2 regions of the Heyndrickxia sp. FSL W8-0423 genome follow, and region 2 is predicted to be linked to the other one. Evidence: riboswitches for the same ligand, from Rfam matches in the RefSeq annotation. Region 2 holds a riboswitch; the other holds the start of a gene.

Region 1 (12,825 bases), 1.2 Mb from region 2:
ATTACATCCTTTGCATGGTTAGCTTTTAATAAATTTATTCCCATTTCGTTAATAAAAAGAATTTTATCATTTTTCGCCATTACTATTGCATCCGGGGATTTTTCGACTATATCCCGATATGCCTTTCTCCAAGTGCATAGCTCTTCTTCAGCCTTCACATGCTCAGTAATATCCCGAATGACACTCACTACTTCCGAAATGTTTTGTGTATCACGGTCCATGACTGGTTTACAAATTGACTCTACCCAGGCATAACTGCCATCCTTTCTTAGAAAACGATAAGTTCCCCTATTGCACTCAAGGTTTGTTATTAATTTTTCGCGATCGCAAAAAGCTTTTTCCTTATCATCCTTATGTATCAAAATCGAAAGATGTTTTCCCACTAATTCATCAGATTGATATCCGAGTATAGTTTGACAAGAAGGGGATATGTAAAAAATGTTTCCCATTATATTGGTCGTTAACATGATATCCATCACATTTTCTGACATTACTCTATGGAAATCTTCAATCTTTCTGATCTCTTCCTTTTTTTTATTTAAATGTGTGATGTCTTTTGCAATCATTTGTATTCCAACAATTTGTCCTTCAACGGCTATGGGGATATTCATAACATTTAAATCTGTAATCTCACCGAATTTATTTTTTATTTTACAATCAAAATGATGATATTGCCCAAGTACTGATTTATAGAAGTAATTCAAATAATTATCCAAATCTTCCATTTGAATAAGAGATTGAAAGGTTATTTTTTTTAACTCTTCATTTGTATAACCTGTTAATCGTTCGAAAGATGAATTCATTTCCACAGAAAGACCGCTTAAATCTAATATTAAAATAGCGTCAACGTTTGATGTAAATAATTTTTCCTTTCTGAAATCATTTACATATTTCTCTAATACATTCCTCTTTTTACTTTTCATTACTTCTACGGGACTGTTCATCTCTCTACCAGTTCCTTTCCTTTTTTATGTATAAATAAAAGCCAAGATAGGAACTGCCCCACCTTGGCTTACATGCTTTGAGGATTCTTATCTTAAATAATCTTTTTTAAAAGAAAAGTATAAATTTTCATGTCAACAGTCTTACAAAGTATCGTGCAATTTCCAGATCGAGGGGGGGCTGATCAAGGCGTTTCCGCTTTTCTTACTTGTAACCAATATTATCATAAAATAGTACCTGCTCTTTATTTCTTTTTGCATTGCTGAACTTTTCTCCTATATTGAAATAATATCATGAATTCCTAGATATCTCCTTGGTTTAACGTTTCATATATTATGGGTACTCTTCACAATACGACTTAGGTAAGGGGGGCATAAAGATGTGTTGAACAATTATCGGTATTTTACTTGCTAAAAAAACCAACTGTTCTATTCTAATTAGTACAGTTGGTTTCGTTGATCTTATTTAATAGCCTAATTATTTTTATTTGCTAATTTAGCATGATCTTTCGACTAATGGTACTTCACAATCTTTTGTTTTATATAAGTTCAACCAAATTGATTCATCATTTTATTTTTGCTACACCAATTGCAAAATGACTCCAAAGTACATCCTCAATAAATTCCGCTTGTGTTTCTTCACAATCAACAATTAAAATTATTTCAGAATGTTTGCCTTTTAAAACTCTTTTATTTTTCTTTACAACCAATTCGATAAAAAGCCGAATAGCAAAGCCGATTACAAACCCAACAAATGCACCTATCAGGCCCCAATATATTGGACCCCATGCTAATTTAAATCCTATACTTGCTCCAATAACTGATAAAGCTGTGGCAAGCCCCATCCCTATATCGATAAGTGATGTTCCATCTGAGCGATGCAACGTATCAAAAATTTTACGATCTTCTGCCCGATTATCCAGTGAAACAGCAAATATGTTTTCTTTTTGGATCCCTTTCTTTTCTAAGGTTGAAATGGCCATTTCTAAAAATCCAGTTGTTTCAAATGTGGAAAATACCTGCAAAATGATTCACTTCACTTTTTGTCCTTTTAGTATTTGGAAACCCTTCGATTGATAATTCTCGGTTAAATGATTTCTTAAGTCTTTATCAAAAAGTTTATTATTCTCAACTGTATTCATATAAGAATCATAAATAGCAAACCCATAGTGTGAAGGAATAAAAAGGAGCCATTCAGGATTTAACACCGCGGTTGCTTCTTTTACTTTACCTAAAAACAAAAACACAACAGCTTCTTGAATATGCGAACAATAATAAAAAATAACTAACCATATAATGACAAAGAAAGCAGTTAAAATTCTATGAATATAGAGCTGTCCTAAACCAGGGATAAACAAAGACCACATCACAGCAACAACTGGATTTCGCTTATCCAGATAGTTAATCTCTAATGCACCTATCGAATAAGAATTATAACGATGTTCCTCTCGCTCGGCTAACACATAAACTCTGTTCATATCTACTGTTATCCGATAACTGTCCCAAATAGCAAAAAGATAAACGGGAATATACATAAGAAGCCACCTTGTGTCTAATACCTCTTTTGCCATACTGATATTCCCCTGAAAGGAATAAATCATTGAAGCATTAACATGCGCGTTAATATTGACGATAACTTCCCAAATAAATAATGCATACCCTCTAAGATATTTAGATAAAAGCAAATGCCCGAATCCAGGGAATGCTGCTGACCACCAAGCAATAATATAAGGATTTCTTAAATGCAGTTGAGTTGTCCCTAAAATACTAACATGGGCTTTATATCTTCTGGCGGTGTTGTCATTCGTATAGTTGTTCACTAAATCCACCTTTATAAAAAATATTTATTTCATCATAGTTTTCCACATATTAGTTTGTTTATTACCTGTGTAAAATTTACCGCCACCCTAACTTTTTTAACTCTAGAACTATAGCAGATGAAAAAACTCCCCAAGTTATACTTAGGAAGTTTTCATCATTACAATCACCTATTCTACAATTTTAACTAAATTCGCCATTTCAATCGCGGATACTGCAGCATCCCAGCCTTTATTTCCTGCTTTTGTACCTGCTCTTTCAATTGCTTGCTCAATGGAATCAGTTGTTAATATCCCGAAAATGACTGGAATTCCTGTATTTAATGAAATAGCTGCTACTCCTTTTGCCGCTTCATTACATACATAATCAAAATGTGGTGTAGATCCCCTAATAACCGTTCCTAATGTGATTACCGCGTCATACTTGTCCGTTTTCGCTAATTTCTGTGCAACTAATGGGATTTCAAATGCACCCGGAACCCACGCAACATCCACATCGTCTTCATTTACACCATGTCGTTTAAGTGCGTCAATTGAACCGCTTAGCAGCTTATTCGTAATAAATTCATTAAATCTACCTACGACAATTCCAATTTTCAATCCTGATCCTACTAAATTTCCTTCAAAAATTGTTCCCATTTTAAAAGCCTCCCTATAATTAGATAATACTTCCTACTCTTTCGATTTCTTTCCGATAATTGATTAAGTCTTGAATCGTAATCATTTTCAGCTGAAATTGATCCGCTATCATACGCAAATCATTGACTCTTGCCATCGTTCCATCTTCTTTAATCACTTCACAGATGACTCCTGCAGGCGACGCCCCGGCTAGTTTCGCTAAGTCTACTGCGGCTTCAGTATGTCCTGCTCTTTTTAATACACCGCCGTCTTTTGCGATTAGTGGGAATACGTGACCTGGTCGTTTGAAATCAGATGGCATCGCTTTTCCATTCACTAACGACTGAATCGTCATTGAGCGTTCCATTGCTGATATACCTGTCGTGGTTGAAATATGGTCAATACTAATCGTAAAAGCTGTTCCAAATGGATCGGTATTTTCTTCAGTCATTGGATTTAATCGTAGACTTTTTGCAATTTTTTCTTCTAACGGAACACAGACGAGACCTTTTCCGTATGTAATCATGAAATTAATGACAGCAGGTGTGGCTTTGTCAGCTAAAGCGATAAAATCACCTTCGTTTTCTCGATTTTCATCATCACAAACGATGATTACATTTCCTGCCTTTAATTCATGTATTGCTTCTTCTATTGAATCAAACATATCCATCACTCCTTATGCAAAGCCATTTTTTTGTAACATGTCATAGGTTATTGCTGTTTTATTTTCTTCTTGCGTATCCGAAAATCGAGAATGAACGAAATGCTCAATATATTTTCCAAGCATATCGCATTCGATATTTACTAGGTCTCCTACTCCTTTCTCACTTAGAATCGTTTCAGATAGCGTATGAGGGATTAATGAAATTGTAAAAGTAGAATCGCTCACTTCAAAAACCGTCAAACTAGTTCCGTCAATTGCAACGGATCCTTTTAAAATCGTGTATTTGATGATCTCGGCATCTGCTTTGATTTCATAATATCGGGCATTGGAAACGTTTTTTATGTTCTTTATCGTTCCAACTCCTTCCACATGCCCTGAAACGAAATGGCCGCCAAATCTACCTTGCGAAGACATTGCTCGTTCAAGATTTACTTTTGATCCATTTTTTAGTTCTATTAAACTAGTAGATTTTATTGTTTCAGGCATGACATCTAAATGAAACTCATCGTTGGAAAATGAGGTAACCGTCAAACATACTCCATTAACGGAAATACTGTCTCCATTGTGCATATCCTTCATTATTTTGTTAGCATGAATTGTTAATTCGATTGATTGAGCCGATTGTTTGATATTTTTCACACGACCAATTTCTTCGATAATTCCGGTAAACATCTTCATTCACCACCTTTACATGGGAGTTGCTGTAATTCGAATATCTTTTCCAATCATTTTAACGTCGGTAATATCAACATTCATGGCATCCTCTATTTCTTTGATTCCTTCTCCACCAAACGAAGTAGGGGCAGTTTTTCCTCCAATTAGTTTTGGTGCAATATAAGTTATCATTTGTTGAAATGCCCTTTCCTTTAAAAAGCTGCCATGTACTTCTGCTCCACCCTCGACAAAAATAGAGCATATCCCTTTTTCTGCTAAAAGTTTTAGCATAGGCTTTATTTCTATCGTTGGTGTTTGCATGTTAATGATTTGAACACCTTTGTTTTGATAAGTAACTTTTCTTTTCTCGTCCACATGCATGCTTGTAACAATCCATGTTTCCTCATCCTGTTGCTCCATTACTTTTGCATCGATAGGGGTTCGAAGATGGGTATCAAGGATAATTCTTACAGGATTTTTCCCGCCACCGTTTAATCTTGTTGTTAAACTTGGATTATCTTTAATAATCGTATTGACCCCTACTAGAATCGCATCATGAATATGCCGGAAATAATGGACATCCTCTCTTGCCTCCTGACTTGTAATCCATTTACTCCTCCCAGTTTTTGTTGCTGTTTTCCCATCTAGACTTGTTGCCGATTTCAAAGTGACAAAAGGCAAACCCGTTCGGATGAAATGAAAGAATACTTGATTCAGTTGGGTGGCTTCTTTTTCGAGTAAACCGACCTCTACATTTATTCCAGCTGCTTTCATCGTCTCGATTCCTTCTCCGGCCACTTTCGGATTTGGATCTTTTGTTGCAATCACTACTCTTTTTATCCCCGATTCAATCAATAGCTTTGAACATGGAGGGGTTTTTCCAAAATGGCTGCAAGGTTCAAGGGTGACATACATCGTTGCGTCTTTCGTTCTCCCTTTGGCCATTTGAATGGCATGTACTTCAGCATGTGAATCCCCTGCTTTGACATGTGCACCGATCCCAACTACTTGGTTGTTTTTTACAATCACTGCCCCGACGGCTGGATTAGGAGTGGTTTGACCTTTCGTACTTTTTGCAATATCGATGGCTAGTTGCATGTAGTATTGGTCATTCATTTTATAAGCTCCTTACTTAAAATAGAAAATAAAAAACCCCTAAAGAATGAACTTCTTCAGGGGTTACGTGTTTTTGGGTATAGGAAATAAAGGTGAAGAATAGACTTTTCCTTTCCAAATTTATGTATAGTTAAAAAAGGTATGATATTTCATCAAACCATTTTTTTACACAATAAGAAAGAAAGGTAGAGATAGCCATCTTACCAATACTTTTTATTTTTTCCTTCTCCCATCCAGACTTTAACTGTCGGCTCCGGAGTTTCACCAGATCCACCGTTTAACAATTGTTAACCGGGTCACGGACTAAGAAGCATTGCAGCTTCATCACCGCCGGTAGGGAATTTCACCCTGCCCCGAAGGATAGTATTTATTTTAGTGACAATTATACAGAAAAAAAATAAATAAGCAAATAGAAGAATTTTTATTTTTTGAACATGTCGATGACTCTAGCGATATTTTCAGAACAATTTTTCAGATATTCATAAGCATTTGTCATGGCATCTTCGAGTGATGTAGCACCTGGGACAATTGAAAATAAGGCGTCGATTCCTTCTTCTCTTACTCTCCCATTTTTGTCTTCAATATATCCCGCGATTCCGATTACTGGAATTCCCTTCTTTTTTGCTAGTTTTGCAACCCCGATTGGTGTCTTGCCAAAGATGGTTTGTCCATCTATTTTCCCTTCGCCAGTAATGACGAGTTCCGCCCCTTCGAGATGGGTTTCTAGTTTCAATGTTTGAGTGATAATATCGATTCCCCGTTTTAATTCGGCATTGAAAAAGGCTAACATGCCAGCTCCCATTCCACCCGCCGCACCTGCACCCGGAACTCTATCAACGTTTTTATGGAGCTCTTTTTTTATGATATTTGCAAAATGCAGTAAGCTTTTGTCTAAACGATTGACCATCTCTTGTGTTGCACCTTTTTGTGGTCCAAAAATAGCAGATGCACCGTTTTCTCCTGTTAACGGGTTATCCACATCACACGCTACAATAAATTGGACATTTGATAATCTTGAATCCACTTGCGAAATATCAATTGTTTTTAAATCTGAGAGGGCGGCGCCGCCAAAGCTAATTTGTTCCTTTTGATTATTGAGAAGTTTTGCTCCAAGTGCTTGAGCCATCCCTGCGCCTCCATCATTTGTTGCACTCCCGCCAAGACCCATGATAATTTCTTTGGCACCGAAATTAAGTGCTTCTACAATAAGTTCACCCGTTCCATAGGTTGTTGTTAGTAGTGGATTGCGTTTGTCTAAAGGAACGTGGTGAATACCTGAAGCTGCTGACATTTCGATTACGGCGGTTTTTCCATTGCCTAGAAGACCGAAAAATCCTTGAACAGGTAACCCAAGCGGACCAGTAACAACCTTCTCTATGATTTTTCCATTTGTCGCATCAACGAGCGATTGAACCGTTCCTTCTCCCCCATCTGCCATTGGAAGTTTAATATATTCAGCATCCGGTATAACAGCAGAAAATCCTTCTTCAATCGCATTTGCCGCTTCTAAAGCGGATAAACTCTCTTTAAATGAATCAGGTGCAATGATAATTTTCAATTTGGTCACTCCGATTTTATTTTTTATTATATTCTTCCCTACAATGATTTGGTGTGAATAAATTTAGTTTACAGCAATTTGAATATAGGGGTGATTTTTTCTATGTAACAACATATAAATGGTTCCTCTTTTATCTATGAGGTACATCATTCCGTTTATTCTGTTAATTATGTTCTTCTTGAATGCTCCTTGAGGCACTTCTTCTTTTAATTTTGTTGATCATGTACCTCATAAATGCTTTATGAAGTACTTCTTCTTTTTATTTTGTTAATCATGTGCCTCATATTCGCTTCATGAGGTACTTCTTCTTTTAACTTTGTTATTCATGTGCCTCATATTCGCTTCATGAGGTACTTCTTCCTTTTATTTTGTTAATCATGTACCTCATATTCGCTTTATGAAGCACTTCTTCCTTTTATTTTGTTAATCATTTACCTTATGAACATTGCATGAGGTACATTTTTCATAAAATATTGTTAATGTTATGATTCCTACAATAAAAATAAGCCCTCTCACTGAGAAGGGCTTTACATTTTTTTAACTAAACACCTTTTCTTCTTCCTGTTTAAAAAAGCTCTTCATCGCATGAAAGACGTCTGCTTTTTGCTTTAAAATAAAATACCTGAATTTTTCGTTTTTGATATTTTTATAAGCAGACATAAGCGTAGAATGGCGATTGTATTGGTTGACTTCCCCGTATCCAAACATATTTGATACTTTCATTAGCTCTTCGACTAGTTTGACACAGCGCGGATTGTCGGAGGTAAGATTATCTCCGTCTGAGAAGTGGAATGGATAAATATTGTAGCGAGATGGTTCGTATTTTTCATCGATTAAACTGATTGCTTTTCGGTAAGCTGAGGAGCAGATCGTTCCACCACTTTCACCTTTGGAAAAGAAGTCTTCTTCTGAAACAACTTTTGCTTCCGTATGGTGGGCGATGAATTCGATATCGACTGTTTCATATTTTGTCCGTAAGAAGCGGGTCATCCAGAAAAAGAAGCTGCGGGTCATATATTTTTCCCAGACGCCCATGGAACCACTCGTGTCCATCATTGCGAGAACGACAGCCTTAGATTCGGGCTTTTGAATTTCATTCCACGTTCTAAATTTTAAATCTTCTTGGACGATTGGATGAAAACTTGGTTTTCCACTGATCGCATTTCGTTTGAATGCTGTCATCATCGTTCTTTTTTTATCAATATTGCCCATTAATCCGGTTTTGCGGATATCATTAAATTCGATATCTTCAACCGTATTTAAATCTTGCTCTTTTCGTTGTAAATTCGGTAATTCTAATTGTTTAAATAATGCCTCTTCAAGCTCCATTAACGATACTTCTGCTTCATAATAATCTTCTCCCGGCTGATCGCCCGCTCCATCACCTTTTCCTGGTCCTTTTTGTGGAGCGCCATCGCGTGCGACAACATCACCCACCTGACTTTCGCCGTCCCCCTGACCGACATGCTTATTCTTATCATAATTATAGCGTATTTTGTATTCATCCAATGATCGAATCGGAATTTTGACCACATCACGGCCATCTGACATGATGATGCTTTCTTCTGTTATAAGGTCAGGCAAATTATTACGAATCGCTTCCTGTACCTTTTCTTGATGTCGTTTTTGATCATCATGTCCTTTACGGTGGAGGGACCAATCTTCACTTGAGATAACAAACTGCTTGTGCTCTGAATCAGTCATAATATTCCCCTCCTACATTTTTTAGAAAACTTTCACCATATTTCCCTTATTTGCATACAATATTTTGGCTGTGTATTTAAGGAATGCATAAAAAAATTATGGATTACTTTATCCTATGCAAAAAGTTAAGATTATTTACAAAAAATTATTATAATAAGGTAATTGTCTATTTAGGTTGGACGAGCTATGATTAATTATTTTTACTAAAAAAAGAAGCTATTGAATCTAGCCCCTCATAAACGATGATTATATTATAGTAACTTTTCAGAAAATCAAATAACTTTCACCAAATTTCATGTTAAAATTATGTTATGTAACTAGCCGGGTGGGAGGTTGCCCTAACCCTTTCTCTTTTATCTTCAAGAGAAGGGAGGTGACCGATATGGATATTCTAATTGCCGTACTAGTGGAAGCAGTTAAGACACTTGTCACTCAGACAATTGTTATAATATTCAGCATAATATCCACTAATGAACGCAAAAAGAAAACCACCCGCACTTCGTCCAAAAGAATCGGGAGGTCTTCTAAAAAGAAATATTAAAATTTAGGAGCAACCGACCACTTTGGATTGGTTACTAGGCGAGATGTTCTCACAGCATCTCGTCTTTATTATATATTCCTCATTATAACATAATTATTCCAAGTTAATAACAACAAAAAATGAATTTGGGGAATTTCCTTTAATATTGCTGACAAAAAAATGAATCTTTATTTCCAAGTTCATTTCATGAGTAAGGAAAGCTTACATTTATTTGTTTATTAACTTATCATATTTTAAAACATTAGTTTTAGGAGGATAAGACTCACGTATATAGTCGTACCATACTTTTACTTTATCTCCTGAATTGATTTCATCCTTATTTATTATATTTAGCTTTATTACGTTTAAATATTCCTCTCTTAGTTGCTTAAGATTAAAACCATCTATGTTAATATTTGATTCCCCTTCAATTAACCATATTCCCTCCTCTCCTTTATAAATAATTCCTTTTAAAGTTCTTTGTTCACTAGGCTTTTGAAACTCTGATAACAATGGTGAGTCATCTACTGAATTTTGATTATCTCATCCAATTAGTGGAAAAATAACTAGTGCGATAATAAGAAAATATTTCAGTTTTTCTCCCCCCTGTTTCTATACATAATGTTTTAGATGGCAAAAAAGCTTATTTTTCTTCCATATAAAAATATTATATATAATAAAATAAGGAGGATTGTAGATATTTGATATATAAAAAAAGAACCAGCCCATAAGCTGATCCCTAATTATCGATTTAACAAGCTTCCTACATATCTTAACAGCTCATTTGCGGAAGTTGAGTTGTAGCCATGCTCATCAATTAAACGCGCGACTACTTCGTTAATCTTTTTCAGTTGCTGTTCATCCGGTGTTTTCGATGAGGTTGTGATTTTTACAACATCTTTTAAATCGGCGAAAAGTTTCTTTTGAATCGCTTCACGGAGGCGATCATGGGAATTATAATCAAATCGTTTTCCTTTTCTTGCATAGGCGGAAATACGGATAAGAATTTCTTCTCTGAATGCTTTTTTGGCATTTTCGGAAATACCTATTTGTTCTTCAATTGATCTCATTAGCTTTTCGTCCGGATTGATTTCTTCTCCGGTTAATGGATCATACAGCTTTGCCTTATTACAATACGCTTCGACATTATCAAGATAGTTATCCATTAATGTTTTTGCAGATTCTTCATAGGAATAGACGAATGCTTTTTGAACTTCTTTTTTGGCAATTTCGTCGTATTCTTTTCGTGCTAAAGAAATAAAGTTTAAATATTTTTCTTTTAATTCGGTCGTGATGGACGGATGCTGATCTAAGCCTTCCTTTAAAGAACGAAGTACATCTAGCGCATTAATTGAAGAAACTTCTTTACGGATAATGGTGGATGAAATTCGGTTAATGACATATCTCGGATCGATTCCACTCATTCCTTCTTCCTGATATTCCTTTTTTAATTCATCGATATCTGCAGAATTAAATCCTTCCACACTTTCACCATCATATAATCGCATTTTTTTAATGAGGTCGATATCTCCGCGCTTTGGTTCCTTTAGTCTTGTCAGAATCGAAAACATCGCCGCAATTTTTAATGTATGCGGGGCAATATGGACATTGGCCACATCACTTTCATTAATCATCTTTTCATAAATCTTTTCTTCTTGTGTAACTTTTAAATTGTATGGAACAGGCATGACGATGATTCGTGAATGAAGGGCTTCATTTTTCTTGTTTGAAATAAATGAACGATATTCCGTTTCATTTGTATGGGCAACAATAAGTTCATCAGCCGAAATTAAGGCAAACCTGCCCGCTTTAAAATTCCCTTCCTGTGTTAATGAAAGTAAATGCCAAAGAAACTTTTCATCACATTTTAGCATCTCTTGGAACTCCATTAACCCACGGTTCGCTTTATTTAATTCCCCATCAAAGCGATAAGCCCTTGGATCGGATTCGGATCCATATTCGGCAATGGTGGAAAAATCAATGCTTCCTGTTAAATCAGCGATGTCTTGGGACTTTGGATCAGATGGGCTAAATGTACCAATACCAACCCTTCGATCTTCAGAAAATAAAATTCGTTGAATCATGACATCTTCGATTCGACCGCCATATTCCTCTTCCAGGCGCAGCATGTTTAATGGCGAAAGATTTCCTTCGATTCGTATTCCATATTCCTCGTAGAATTCTTCCCGTAAATGATTAGGGATGAGGTGGAGAGGATCTTCATGCATTGGACACCCTTTAATTGCGTAAACTGCACCATTCTCTGTTCGTGTATATGCCTCCAGACCCCTTTTTAGCATCGTTACTAATGTGGATTTTCCCCCGCTTACAGGACCCATTAATAATAAAACACGCTTACGGACATCTAAGCGTTTTGCTGAAGGATGGAAATATTCCTCGACTAATTTTTCTAATGCTTCCTCTAAGCCAAATAATTGATTGCTGAAAAATCGATACTTCTTCCTACCATTTTCTTCTTCAACACCAGCATCTTTAATCATATTGTAAACACGAGAATGTGCAGACTGTGCTACCCATGGCTTTTCTTTCAGTAATTCTAAATATTCTCCAAATGTACCTTCCCACTGCAATTTTTCCTCTTCTTCTCGATAATGTTCTAGTCTTTTTAAAATATCCATAAGTACCTCCCCTTGTCACTTGTTGAGAGACGATTAATATACTTTATGCTCGTTATCAAAAGAACATGAGTAGAAAAGACAAGAAGTTAGCACCATATTATGGAATAATTTTTAAGTTATCATCGGATTGTCTAGAAAAACTTAGAGGAATCATTCACTTTATATTTGAAATAGGCTATAATAACAAAAGAATTGTATTAATTTTGAAGGAGGCTTACATAACTATGGGAACATGGGTGATTATAGCTGTTGCTATTGCATTTTTAGCCGCTATCTTTACAGCGGGATATGATGATAAGCCAGGTACAAGCAAATAATAAAAAAATCTTCCACTTGGAAGATTTTTTTATTTGCAAAACTATTTAAGATTCGGAAATCCCTGCTGTCTCAACGCTTCATATACTAAAATAGCTGCTGTATTTGAAAGGTTTAATGATCGCACATTATCATTCATTGGGATTCGTAAGAAGTGATCCTTATTATTAATTAATAAATCTTTCGGCAATCCCGTTGTTTCTTTTCCGAACATAAAGTAATAATCTTTATTTACATCACTATAATCAAACGCAGAATGAGGTTTTTCACCAAATGTTT
Region 2 (12,825 bases):
TGATGAGTCCTAATATAAAATCGATTGTAAAATGCATCATAATCGTTGTCATCAAATTGTGTTGAGACCATTCATATACAAGTCCGAGCCAATAACTTAATAGTAAAATATTCACAATTAAAAACCAATGTCCCCAATACCGAATGTGAACAATTGCAAAAATTACACTTGCAATAATTAAACCAAAGTGTGTTTGGATAACACCCCTAAATAGAAGCTCTTCACAAACTGCAATGACAGCAGCCAAAAAGGCAATTTCTAAAATAGAACGATTCTTAAAAATTTTTTCATTAATTCCGCCATCATCGTAAAAATGATCGGGAAGTATTTTCATACAAACAACATCTAAAACAACAATAGCAATTCCATTTGTTATCCCAAGTGTAAAAATAGATGAATTTAATTGAAATAAAGTTAAAAAAGACGAAAAGTCTTTAAATAAAAAGAAGGACGAAATCATTGCAATGACTACTAGGATTAATTGAGTGATATATAAATGAAAAGATAATTCCTCTTTTGTTAACTGTTTAATGATTTCGGCTTGCTTATTTCTTTTCATTCTTTATCGCCTCTTAATAATAAATTCTTCAACAATAATTGCCAATTTTCATTTTGACCTTCAATAGTTTCCGGAATGTCAGTTTGATAATTTTCGATATGTACACCGCAAACATCGCAACAATCTTTTACATTCGTAACTTTCCGTTCCTGAAAGTATCGTAAAATACCTTCGCGTCGACATGTCGTAGATTTTACCCATTTTACCATTTCATTTAATTTTTTTTGTTTATATTGCACACGAAAATCACGAATCCGTTTAACACGTTTTTCCACTACACTCTTATCATACTTCTTTTGATAATAGGTTAAAAACCGCAATTGTATTTCTGTTAAGTTAAGTAGCGATGCCTCATTACTATTCTTATTTAATAAAAAAAATTGTTCAATCTGATCATCCGACGGTAATTCATTTTCAAAGATTTGTAATGGTAAAAATTCATCTCCCGGTGAATACAAAAGTATGGCAATACTTTTTTTACCGTCCCTTCCTGCTCGTCCAATCTCTTGCAAATATGAGTCCAGTTGATAAGGCATATGAAAATGGATAACAAAACGAATATTTTCTTTATTAACGCCCATCCCGAATGCACTTGTTGCACAAATGACTTGTAATTGATTATGTAAAAATTGTTGTTGAATTAATATTCTTTGTTCTCTATCCATTCCCCCATGGTAGGCAGCCGTTTGAGCAATTCCATTATTTCTTAGTAAAGCGGCCATTTCTTCTGTTAACCGTTTGCTAGAAAAATAAATGATTCCCGGCTTTTGCAGTTGTTTTACAAATTGTAGTAACTTTTTAACTTTATCATTATAATTGGTCGTTTCTTCTACAACTAGTACAATATTCGGACGGTCAACAGAATATATTAATTGATTTACATCGTCTAAATTTAAATGTTTTATTATATCGGCTCTAACATCTTCCGTAGCTGTAGCAGTCAATGCAAGGGTAGTTGGATTTTTCAGCTCGGATCGTATCGTACTCAAACTTAAATAATCTGGTCTGAAATCAGGGCCCCATTGCGAGATACAGTGGGCCTCATCTACGACAAAAAGCGAAATATCCATTTGCTTTAGTTTTTGTAATACTTCGTTATTCGTTAACATTTCAGGAGAAGTGTATATAAATCGATAATTTTGTAGTGAATGAATAATTTGTCTTCGTTCCTTCGGTTCTAAAAAAGAATTTAATGCGGTAACTCTTTTTTCTCCGTTTATTTTTAACTGTTCAACTTGATCTTGCATTAGTGAAAGTAAGGGGGAGACAATAATAACAATACCTTTAAGCAAATAACCAGGAAGTTGATAACATAATGATTTTCCTGTTCCGGTAGGCAGAACAGCTAATGTTTGCTTTCCTTCCAAAACCGAAGTAATGACCTCTTCTTGTCCAATCCGAAACATATCATAGCCAAACCGTTTATTTAAATGGTCATATAAATTTATTTTCATTCCCATTCCCCTTGTTTTGCGAGAGCTAATCGAATTTGGAAATATGTAACTTCTCCGACTGTTTCCTTAATTGGTTTCAGTTTTTTGGGTGAAATTCTCTCGGAAACGTTTATAATTTTTTGCTCTAATTCTTTATTCAAGTACGGTGAAATATCAAAATCAGAATTGTTTAAAACAATTTCTACGATATGGTCTTGAATCGTACTTTCCTTTAACTTTCTTTTCTTTGCAACTTCAGAGACATTATAACCTTTGTTTATTAATAAAAATGTTTCGTATGTGGAATTTGTAAGTGGTATATTGCGATATTTATCTGACAATAACGTATACAATATCGGATATTGCTTTTTATCATTTATACAAGTATCTATTATATAGTGAATTAATAACAAATAACGAAACCAATAATCATATTTATCTAGGGAGAAATGCTCTGCTGCTTGATCCATCGTCATTCCAATTTGATTTTGGCCAGTTAAACGAATGATAAAAAGCAAAGGATCTTCGGGCGGGTTATTAGAAAAGATGGAAGTTAATTCCTGATAAAGCTGTTTTGCTTGGTGTTCTTTGTCGCTTTTTTGACTTTTCAGGAATGACTTAACCCACCTTTGAACCTCTACATCACTTTGAATTGGGTAATACTTTTTTTTATTATAAATAGCATTTGATAAAACTTGTATTAATAAATTTAGCCGCTTCCAGAAAACGATAGCGATATCTTGGTATTTTAGCCCATTAAAATATTGTGGAATTGGTCGATGGTTAAAATAAGTGTTCAGTTCTTTTTCTCCATCGGGTGTTACAGTATATTTATTCAGTTCCGTTTCTCTAATTAGACCCTTTATTTTAAGATCTTGAACGGCAGCATCAAATGTTCTTCTTTTTAAAGGGGGAAAGAATTGAAAAAACTGTCCGATTCTAAATAAGTGAGCATCCTGAATAGTTTGAGATGATTTTTTCCCTTTTAACAAATGATAAATCGAAAATACTGTTCGTGATCCATTTAATTTTTTTAACATCAGTAATATTAAGGCTTGTAAAAACGTCATTTGTTTTTACCCCTTTTGTCTTTTTATGTCTAATTTTATCATGAAAGTGTTGATTATTGTTAATATTATTGCTTACAAATGAGACGCATAAAAAATTAAAAACTTTATTTTAATCCTTATCTATTGAAAAGTACTGTAATGAGTTTTATTATAATGAAGGATGTAATGGTCATTTTAAAGGTTAATGAATGATATAGATTATTAGGAGGTCACATATATGCCAAAATATACAATTGTTGATCAAGATACATGTATTGCTTGTGGTGCTTGTGGAGCTGCGGCACCGGATATTTATGACTACGACGATGAAGGTATCGCTTATGTCATTTTAGACGAAAATAAAGGTGTAGTAGAAATCCCCGATATTTTAGAGGATGATATGATTGATGCTTTCGAAGGCTGTCCTACTGACTCTATAAAAGTAGCGGACGAGCCTTTTGATGGAAATCCTTTAAAATTTGAAGACTAAAAAAGCAAGTGCATGTAATAATGCACTTGCTCTTTTTTATATATTATTAATCTGGGCTTGTTTATTGATCCACTTTTGCATTTTTGCAAATATAAGCATAAATATGATCGTAACTAATGCCCCTTTTATAAGATTAAATGGCAATATACCAGCCACGATATAATCCTTTACATTTCCAACATCAATATGCAACAATGCTAAGTAAGCAGGAAGAATAATGATGTAATTGAGCACACTCATTAAAACAGCCATGATAATGGTTCCGATAATTAGAGCAAATGTCATTCCTATTTTTGTTTTCATACGATTGTAAACAAAATAAGTTGGAAGTACGAATAAGAGTCCAGCGATAAGATTAGCTACATTCCCGATTGGAATTCCTACATCACTAATATGGGTTAAGTAATCTAATAAATTTTTTATCACTTCAACTATTATTGCTCCGATAGGTCCAAAAATGAGTGCTGCAATTAATGCGGGTATATCGCTAAAATCAACGGTTAGATATGAATAGACTGGCAGTACAGGAAACTTAATGAACATTAGAACATATGCCACACTACTCAACATGGCAACACCAACAAATTCCTTTAAACGTAATTTTCTCAACTCTCTCTCTCCTTTTGAGATTCATCTCATGTCAGAAGAAAGTGGCCTTAAGCATACAATAAATAAACCCCCAAGGAAATTACCTTGAGGGAGAATTAATGGCATGCTCAAATAATATTCAAAAATGCAATTTTTGAATAAATTCAAATTTTACTTTTGAACAGCTTCAAAAGTATTTTGAACATAACTATTCAAGCCTGCATTTATGAATACCGGCACCTCCATCTTCTCCCATCCAGACTGTACTGTCGGCTTTGGAATCTCACCAAATCCTGCCCAAAATTTCTAGGCTCGCGGGCTAATAAGCATGTTAAAAAAGCTTCATTACCGCCGGTCGGGAATTTCACCCTGCCCCGAAGACGAATCATATTATTTTTACATGTAAATTATATCTTAAATACATTATTTTGTGAAGCGATTTGTTTTGATTTCAATGTTTTATATTCTTTCCATTGTTATTTATTTGCTTTTATTATGATTTTTTGTTTTGGATGGATGAGATCAATATTTTCTAACTCATTCCATGATTTTAGTTGTTGGATTGAAACATGATAGAATCGGGAAATTTTACTCAATGTATCCCCTGACTTGACGACATATACTTTCTCGTTTTTCAACTTATTGCCTACTTCATATTTTTCTTGTCTTGATTTCGATACTTGTTTAGGTTTTTCTATATTTTTTTCAATAAATGCTCTAGCCGCATTATTTGTCTTTGTTTCACTTACCGTTAATTTTCCAGATACATTAACTACGCCATATGGATCATGATTTAAAGCAAAAACATATTGACCTATTTCCCCTTTACCAAATACTAAAAAAGGATCAATCGCATTTTCCTTATGAATTTTCCATTTACCTTTATGTACTTCAAAGTGGAGATGTATCCCTGTCGATTGCCCGGTATTACCCATCAAACCGATTTTTTCTCCTTTTTTTACCTTTTGGCCTTCATTTACAATTCGTTTATTCAAATGGGCATAAACTGTCTCATATCCGTTATCGTGGTGAATAAAAATAACATTTCCATATGACCCTGAATAGTAAGAACGAACCACTTTACCATCTGCAACTGCATAAACACCGGATTTATATTTTCCCGCAATATCCAAACCTTTATGTATACCACCACGCGAATCGAATACGTCGGATATTTCACCTTTTGCCGGGAAAGTCCATTCATTTGTTTCTTTATTTATACTATTTTCAGCCGCTTCGGCTCTTCCGCCAATTAGAATTAAACCTACACAAATTGCCATTAAAGCTACAATAAGTATTCTTTTTAAAAAGTCAAGCATATTTTTCCTCCTCAAATAAAAACTCTTGCTAAAAACTAATATGACTGCTTGTTTTTTTTTAGAACCTAGCCCACTTTTTGAAATTAAAACGTAATGCAATTGAAATGAAGCTAGAATAAAATGCCAATATTAAGTTTGCTAGAGCAAAACTTATTTTATGCTAATTGGGAAATTTTATACAAAAGAACAAAAAAAAGCGCAATATTTTGCGCTTTTGCTATCAATTATGCAGTAAATGTTTCTCATGAAACAAGATTTCTCGTCAGCATTCATCATGCTTGTTTCACATTTTTAGGTATAAAGAAGGAAAATGTCGTACCTTGTCCTACTATGCTTTTAACAGAGATTTTCCCGTCATGCGCTTCCACAATGTTTTTCGCAATTGCTAGCCCTAATCCGGTTCCGGATTTACCTCTTGTCCTTGCTTTATCCGCTTTATAAAATCGTTCAAAGACGAATGGCAGATCTTCTTCGGGAATTCCGGACCCATTATCCTCTACCATTATTTCGATCCCGTTAGTACTATCAATTAATTTGACTTTTACATAACCATTTAATGATGTATGACGAATGGCATTATCGATAAGATTTGTTAAAACCTGTTCAATTCTATCCGGATCAATAAAAACTGTTTCTGTAGCCGAGTTCACTTCACAAGATAAATTGACATGCTTCTCTCTTGCTAAACCGTAAAATTTATTCGTTACCCTTTCAATAAATGGTTGAATCTCGACTTCATCTCTATATAGAGAAATATGGCCGGCTTCCATTCTTGCTAAATCTAATAATTCATTAACTAATCTTCCAATTCGTAACGTTTCATCATAAATAATTTTCGCAAACTCTTTCTTCTCATCTTCAGAAGCAGCTATATCATCGATGATTGCCTCACTATATCCTTGAAGCATCGCAATTGGAGTCCGCAATTCATGTGAAACATTAGCAATGAAATCATCCCTCAGTTTATCGAGCTTACGTTCCTCCGTCATATCTCGTATAACAGCAACCGCTCCACGAACACTATCTTGGTTATATAAGGGACCGACAATGACAACGTACGTCCTTCCTTGTATTGTCAGTTCATCTGTTTTCTCCATTTCTGTTTCAAGCACTTTTTGGAGAAGCAAATCTTCTGGCGGTAAGAAGTCGCCATTTTCACCTTGTTCCTTATACCACTGTTGAAGAAATCGTTCTGCCGGTGGATTCGTTATTAATATCGTACCATCACGATTAAAAGTAAGCACCCCATCGGCCATACTACTTAAAATACTTGATAGTTGTTCCTTTTCCTGATTTAATGCATTCATATTAAATTTTAATTGTTTTCCCATTTGATTAAAGGCAGTTGCAAGCTCTCCAATTTCGTCATGGGTAAGAATTGGAACTTTTTTATCAAATTTTCCTTTTGTTATTTCAAAAACTGCTTCACGCATTTTTCTTAATGGAGCAGCAATTCGAGTGGATAAAAAGAAAGCAAATCCAGTAGTTAAAATAATTGCAATACCTGCCGCTAATAAAATTAATTTCGTTGTTTGATTAGTGGTTTCCTGCAACACATCTAAAGAGCGATAAATAAATATTGCTCCAGTTTCACCTTGTCGAATATGTAAAGGAGCGGATGCCACAATTACATTTTCATACCTATTATTAGATTTATTTTTCGGGGCTGAAAATTCTTTAATCTTCGTCTGCCCTTTATTATAAACACTAGTAAATGTTGGATCCTCTAAAATGGTTATTGGTGATATTTTATCGTTTTTATGAATATTGGGGGAATAATAAACGTTATCCTTATCATAGGCAATCATTACTTTTGTTGATTTATCAACAAATTCTAATGCAAGTTCTTTGCCGATATCATCTCCCGCATGAGTCTCAACGATATTTGCTACTTTTTGTGCAGTATATGTTAGATTATCTTTAATTTGCTGCACATGATAATTCTCGAAAAACTCCAGTAATAGTATGGTCAAAATAAATAAAACAAAAGAGACTAATACTAATATAGTTAACCAGAGTTTTCCGACAACGCTTTTCCATAACCTCATTCTGAGGTGACCTCAAATTTATAACCAACTCCCCATACGGTAACTATCATTTTAGCTGCTTGTTCGGATACACGGTTTAATTTTTCCCGTAGGCGTTTTACATGTGTATCCACAGTCCTTAAGTCACCAAAAAATTCATAATGCCACACTTCTTTTAATAAATGTTCCCGATCAAAAACTTTATCCGGTGATTTGGCTAAGAAGTATAATAGTTCATATTCTTTAGGTGTTAAATTAACTTCTTTACCATCTGCACTCACACGGTGGGCGTCATTATCAATCGTTAAATGATTATAGACAATCATATCTTTTGTTTTTGTATCCGTATTCAAAAAGCTAGTAGTCGATGATCTTCTTAATAATGCTTTTACGCGGAGTACGACCTCTCTTGGGCTAAAAGGCTTTACGATGTAGTCATCTGTTCCAACTTCAAAGCCTTCCACACGATTAGCTTCTTCACCTTTAGCTGTAAGCATAATTACAGGTGTTGCCTTCTTCTCTCTTAGTTCTTTACAAACCTCTATCCCACTTTTTCCGGGCATCATTAAATCTAATAGGATGCAGTCATAATCATGTTCCAGTGCCATTTGTAAAGCTGACTCACCGTCACCTGCTTCTTCAATATAATAATTTTCCCGTTCTAGATACATTTTCAATAATCTACGAATACGATCTTCGTCGTCAACAACTAATATTTTTGCTTCATAATCCATATATATTTTCCCCTTTATATTTTTGTGAAAAAGCCTTCACGAATGTGAAGGCTTTAAGTTGTCATCCTTACTTTATTTTATTACTCAAACTAGCCAAAATCAATTAGAAGCATAGGAGTGTAATCCTGCGATAACTAAGTTTACTGCAACAAGGTTAAACATAATAATCGCAAAACCAACAACTGCTAACCACGCGGACTTTTCACCGTGCCAGCCTTTTGATAAACGTAAATGCAGAAACGCTGCATAGAAAAGCCATGTAACAAGTGCCCAAACTTCTTTCGGATCCCATCCCCAAGGACGGCTCCAAGCAATTTGTGCCCAAATCATTGCAAATATTAGACCGCCGAGTGTAAAAACCGGAAACCCAATAATGACCGAACGATAACTAATTTCATCTACAAAGTCCAATTTTAAGTTTTTCGTAATTGGCTGTAATATCGCACCGATTCGTTTTCTAAAAATAAGCCTAATTAACAAGTAGATGATAATACCAGTAATTAGTGACCAGATTACTGTATTTAACTTTAAGGCATTAATAATCGCTGGAACATGGAACAACGGTTCAAATCGATCTGCTGTTTGCAATTCACCTTTATGAGGACCTACTAATGCTGGCATATGATAGACCATTCCGTCCTCATTAACCTTTGCAACTCCCTTTTTATCAACCCAATTAAAGGAAGCTTTGTAATCCATTGCCGAAAAGATTGTTGAACATACAACGAAGCCTAGTACAGCAATTAAGGCAAACATAACAATTTCTAACCAAACTGTACGAGCGCTCCGTTTAGTTTGATCAATTGCTTTTACTAAGTAAATTAAGCCAGCAGCAAAGCTAATTGCCAAAATCGCTTCCCCGGCAGCGACTGTCGTCACATGTATATAAAGCCAATGGCTTTTCAGAGAAGGAACAAGCGGATTTAATTCACCTGGGAACATACTAGCGAATGCAATGATAAGCAATGCAATTGGTAAAGCGAACAAACCTAGTACAGGTGTTTTATAAATAAAATAAATAATGATAAATGCAGCGACGAGCATCATCCCAAAGAATGTAACAAATTCGAACATATTACTTACAGGTGCATGACCCGATGCAATCCACCGTAAAATGAAATAGACTAATTGAGAAATAAAACCGATAATGGCGACGAAAATGGCAATGTTTCCCCATCGATTAGGTTTATCTTCATTTCCATGTATTTTTTTTTGGCGAATGGCACCACCGAAAAAGAAAGTACCAATTAAATAAAGTATAAATGCAGCATATAGAAAGTTACTGCTCACGTTAACTAAGTCAGACAAAATCGCCCCTCCTTAATGTTACTCTTTTTTCTTTTCTTGTTGATCAATCGGTTCTGGAATATTTGTATCTTTCAGTGCATATTTAATTTCATTCTTTATTCCAAACCAGTTTTTATTTGTATGTGCCGCAATCAATACTTCTCCATTGACACGTTGTAACCAAATTCTTCGATGATTCCAATACATCCCTTGGATGACACCGATCATAAAGATTAAACCACCTAAAGCAAGTATCCATAACGTCAAATCTTTACGGACCGTTAACACTGAAATATTTCTCGTATCAATTGATTTGAACGCCATTTTATAGTCGTTTTCTCCCAACGGCTCAACATTTTGTTTAATTGCGACAAAACTCACTTCACCTTTCGGATGTTCAGGTGAATACATTCTAAACAAAAATGCCGGATTATTAGGTACAGATGTTTTTGTTTGTGGTTCACCATTTTTAGCAAAACCTGAAAAATCAGGATAATATCCTATTAACTCTACTTTATACCCATTTTTCAAATCATAAACATCTTTCGGATCAAATAAATCCACTTTAAGATTTCCCATTGATTTTCCATTGGCTTTATTTTGTAATTCAAATGACATTGCTTTTAATTCATCTAATTGGTAAGACATTTGATAAAGTGCATAATGATCCATTTTTAACGGTTTATTCACTTTGATCGAAAAATCTTTCACTTTTTTTAGTTTATCGGATTCTCCAGCTATTCCGCCATCTACCCGTTTATATAATGTAACATTTGATTGGAAATTTTTTGCTACATTTCCAACCCGACTAATTGCTTGATTAAATGTTTCTTTATCTTTCTTATTGTCGTATTTTTCTAAAATGAATTTTTTATTCTCAAGTACATATTGTGAATGGGTACCTGGAATAACCTTTTTTTCTCCTTCACGAATCGATAAAGTTTCGTCGACATACATACCGGGAACAAATCGAAGCATTCCCCCGATAAGAAATATGATTAGACCGATATGATTAACGTACGGTCCCCATCTCGAGAATCGCCCTTTTTCTGCTAAAATATTCCCATTTTCTTCGCGGATTTTGTATCTTTTGGATTTCAATTTTTGTTTGATTGAATCAAACACTTCATCTGATACTTCAATATTAGACCGAGAAAACAGTCGTTGACGCTTTAAAAATCCTTCATGTCGAGATACTTTTTGATTTTTTAAAGCACGATGGAGCGGGATAAAACGATCGAGACTACAGATAACTAATGATATCCCAATACTAGCAATTAAAAGCAAGTACCACCAAGAACTATAAAGATCTTGGAAACCTAAGTTGTACCATAGTTGTCCAACCCATCCGTACTCTTCTTTATAATATTGTTCGGGCGGGATATTTTGCTGTATGTATTCTTTTTGCGGAAGAATGGTCCCAATAGCACTAGCTATTAATGTAATGACAATTAACCAAACTCCAACTTTTACAGATGAAAAAAAGTTCCAGATTTTATCAATAATTGTTTTATTATATGTTTGAGAACGACGAGCACTACCTTCATAACGCATATCATGAAGTTTATCTCGTTTTGCTTCTTCAGTTAAGGCTCTCCCGCAAGATTCACAAAGTATGGTACCAATTGGGTTTACGTGACCACACTCACATTTTATTTCCTTCATACATAAAACTCCTTAAGGTTTAATACTCTCCATTAAGTGTTGAATTTCTTTTTTAGTCATTGTTTTAACTACAATTTGCTTTACTTTACCGCTGGAATCAATAAAAAAGGAAGTTGGAATAGGATCAATTCCGTATGCATATTGAACGTCCCTGCCTTTATCCATTAATACAGGAAAATTCAGCCCATACTCTTTAATAAACTTATTTACCAGGTAGTTAGATTCTCCAACATTTACGGCTAAAATCTCGACTCCTTGTTTTTTAAAGTCTTTATATAAGTCAACCATATAAGGCATTTCTTCCTTACACGGACCACACCATGTGCCCCAAAAATTTAAAAATATTCCTTTTCCGCGGTAGTCTGATAATCTATGTTTCGTTCCAGACATATCTTGTAAAACAAAATCCGGTGCCTTATCTCCCACTTTTATTTCTCCACGACTATCTTTCGTTAGATTTGCATATAAAGTGTAAGCAACAGCAGAGATTAATACAAGTAAAATGACTGTTCTAATGATTAATCTTTGTTTTTTCTTTTGTGACATTTCGCAACCTCCAATCGAAAATTCGTCACATTATAATTACTATTATATCATTCCCCCAAAACATGCTAATTAGCATAATTTGAAGGTTATGTGAACCTTTATTGCAGTCCTGTTCCTGTTTCCGCTAGTGCTCTAAGTTGTTTAACCTCATGTGGAGTTAGTTCTCGGCTTTCCCCCGCATTTAAGCTGTGTAAATTTAAAAATGCGTAACGTTCGCGCTTTAGCTTTTGAACCGGATGCCCGATTGCTTCGAACATTCTGCGGACTTGGCGATTTTTCCCTTCATGGATCGTTAATTCTACGATAGATTTTTGTGTTTTTTTATCAGCGGATAGTAATTTCGCCTTGGCGGGAGCTGTTATACCATCCTCTAATTTAACACCTTTTTCTAATAGTTTTAATGATTGTCTAGTTGGGATTCCTTTAATTTTTGCCACATATGTTTTGTTAATTTCGTATCGTGGATGCATAAGCAAATTTGCAAACTCACCATCATTTGTTAATAGTAATAATCCTGAAGTATCGTAATCTAAACGTCCGATAGGATAAACACGTTGTTTTATTTCTGGAAGGAAATCGATGACCACTTTTCTACCTTTATCATCTTTTACTGCAGAGATAACTCCTCTTGGCTTGTACATTAAAATATATTTTTTTTCTTCTCTTTCAAGTGGAATTTCATTAACTTCTACTTTATCATTGACAGAAACTTTCGTACCGAGCTCACGTACTATTTTTCCGTTAACTTTCACTTTTCCTTCTGCAATTAATTCTTCTGACTTCCGCCGAGAGGCAATCCCTGCTTGTGCAATAACCTTTTGAAGACGTTCCATTCTATTTTCCACCTCATTTATTTTTTCAAAGCATATTCTTTATGAATTATTACATATCAAATAGAAAAAGCAAAGAAATGAGTTATACCATAGACATAAAAAAACTTGGATATTTGGCTTTTTATCCAAACATCCAAGTTATGATGATGATTGCTGCACCTATTCCAACTAAATCAGCTAATAGGCCGACTTTTAACGCATCTCCCATTTTTTTAATACCAACTGCACCAAAATAAACGGTTAATACATATAAAGTCGTATCTGTACTCCCTTGTATAGTTGATGCTAATTTTCC

Evidence for each region. Region 2 has a riboswitch for FMN ahead of MKY81_RS16780 (ECF transporter S component). Riboswitches for the same ligand answer to the same signal wherever they lie in the genome.
Region 1: linked by a shared signal. The riboswitch ahead of ribD (bifunctional diaminohydroxyphosphoribosylaminopyrimidine deaminase/5-amino-6-(5-phosphoribosylamino)uracil reductase RibD) and the one ahead of MKY81_RS16780 (ECF transporter S component) in region 2 are both predicted to bind FMN.

The regions. Positions count from the first base shown of each region.
Region 1 is NZ_JBBPBE010000001.1:2,081,079-2,093,903, reverse strand. It holds gene MKY81_RS10600 (PAS domain S-box protein) at 1-923, opposite strand, end outside; gene MKY81_RS10595 (hypothetical protein) at 1,508-1,966, opposite strand; gene MKY81_RS10590 (hypothetical protein) at 1,973-2,761, opposite strand; gene ribH (6,7-dimethyl-8-ribityllumazine synthase) at 2,930-3,397, opposite strand; partial or broken gene ribB (3,4-dihydroxy-2-butanone-4-phosphate synthase) at 3,432-4,040, opposite strand; gene ribE (riboflavin synthase) at 4,053-4,712, opposite strand; gene ribD (bifunctional diaminohydroxyphosphoribosylaminopyrimidine deaminase/5-amino-6-(5-phosphoribosylamino)uracil reductase RibD) at 4,728-5,810, opposite strand; FMN riboswitch at 6,028-6,175, opposite strand; gene MKY81_RS10565 (glycerate kinase) at 6,232-7,368, opposite strand; gene yhbH (sporulation protein YhbH) at 7,906-9,072, opposite strand; gene MKY81_RS10555 (DUF3221 domain-containing protein) at 9,821-10,105, opposite strand; gene MKY81_RS10550 (PrkA family serine protein kinase) at 10,336-12,231, opposite strand; gene trmL (tRNA (uridine(34)/cytosine(34)/5-carboxymethylaminomethyluridine(34)-2'-O)-methyltransferase TrmL) at 12,590-12,825, opposite strand, start outside.
Region 2 is NZ_JBBPBE010000001.1:3,274,997-3,287,821, forward strand. It holds gene MKY81_RS16760 (CPBP family intramembrane glutamic endopeptidase) at 1-559, opposite strand, end outside; gene MKY81_RS16765 (RecQ family ATP-dependent DNA helicase) at 556-2,007, opposite strand; gene MKY81_RS16770 (helix-turn-helix domain-containing protein) at 2,010-3,062, opposite strand; gene MKY81_RS16775 (ferredoxin) at 3,280-3,531, shown strand; gene MKY81_RS16780 (ECF transporter S component) at 3,568-4,140, opposite strand; FMN riboswitch at 4,360-4,505, opposite strand; gene MKY81_RS16785 (peptidoglycan DD-metalloendopeptidase family protein) at 4,596-5,438, opposite strand; gene MKY81_RS16790 (ATP-binding protein) at 5,711-7,486, opposite strand; gene MKY81_RS16795 (response regulator) at 7,483-8,199, opposite strand; gene ccsB (c-type cytochrome biogenesis protein CcsB) at 8,299-9,507, opposite strand; gene resB (cytochrome c biogenesis protein ResB) at 9,526-11,151, opposite strand; gene resA (thiol-disulfide oxidoreductase ResA) at 11,164-11,697, opposite strand; gene MKY81_RS16815 (pseudouridine synthase) at 11,796-12,530, opposite strand; gene MKY81_RS16820 (spore maturation protein) at 12,652-12,825, opposite strand, start outside.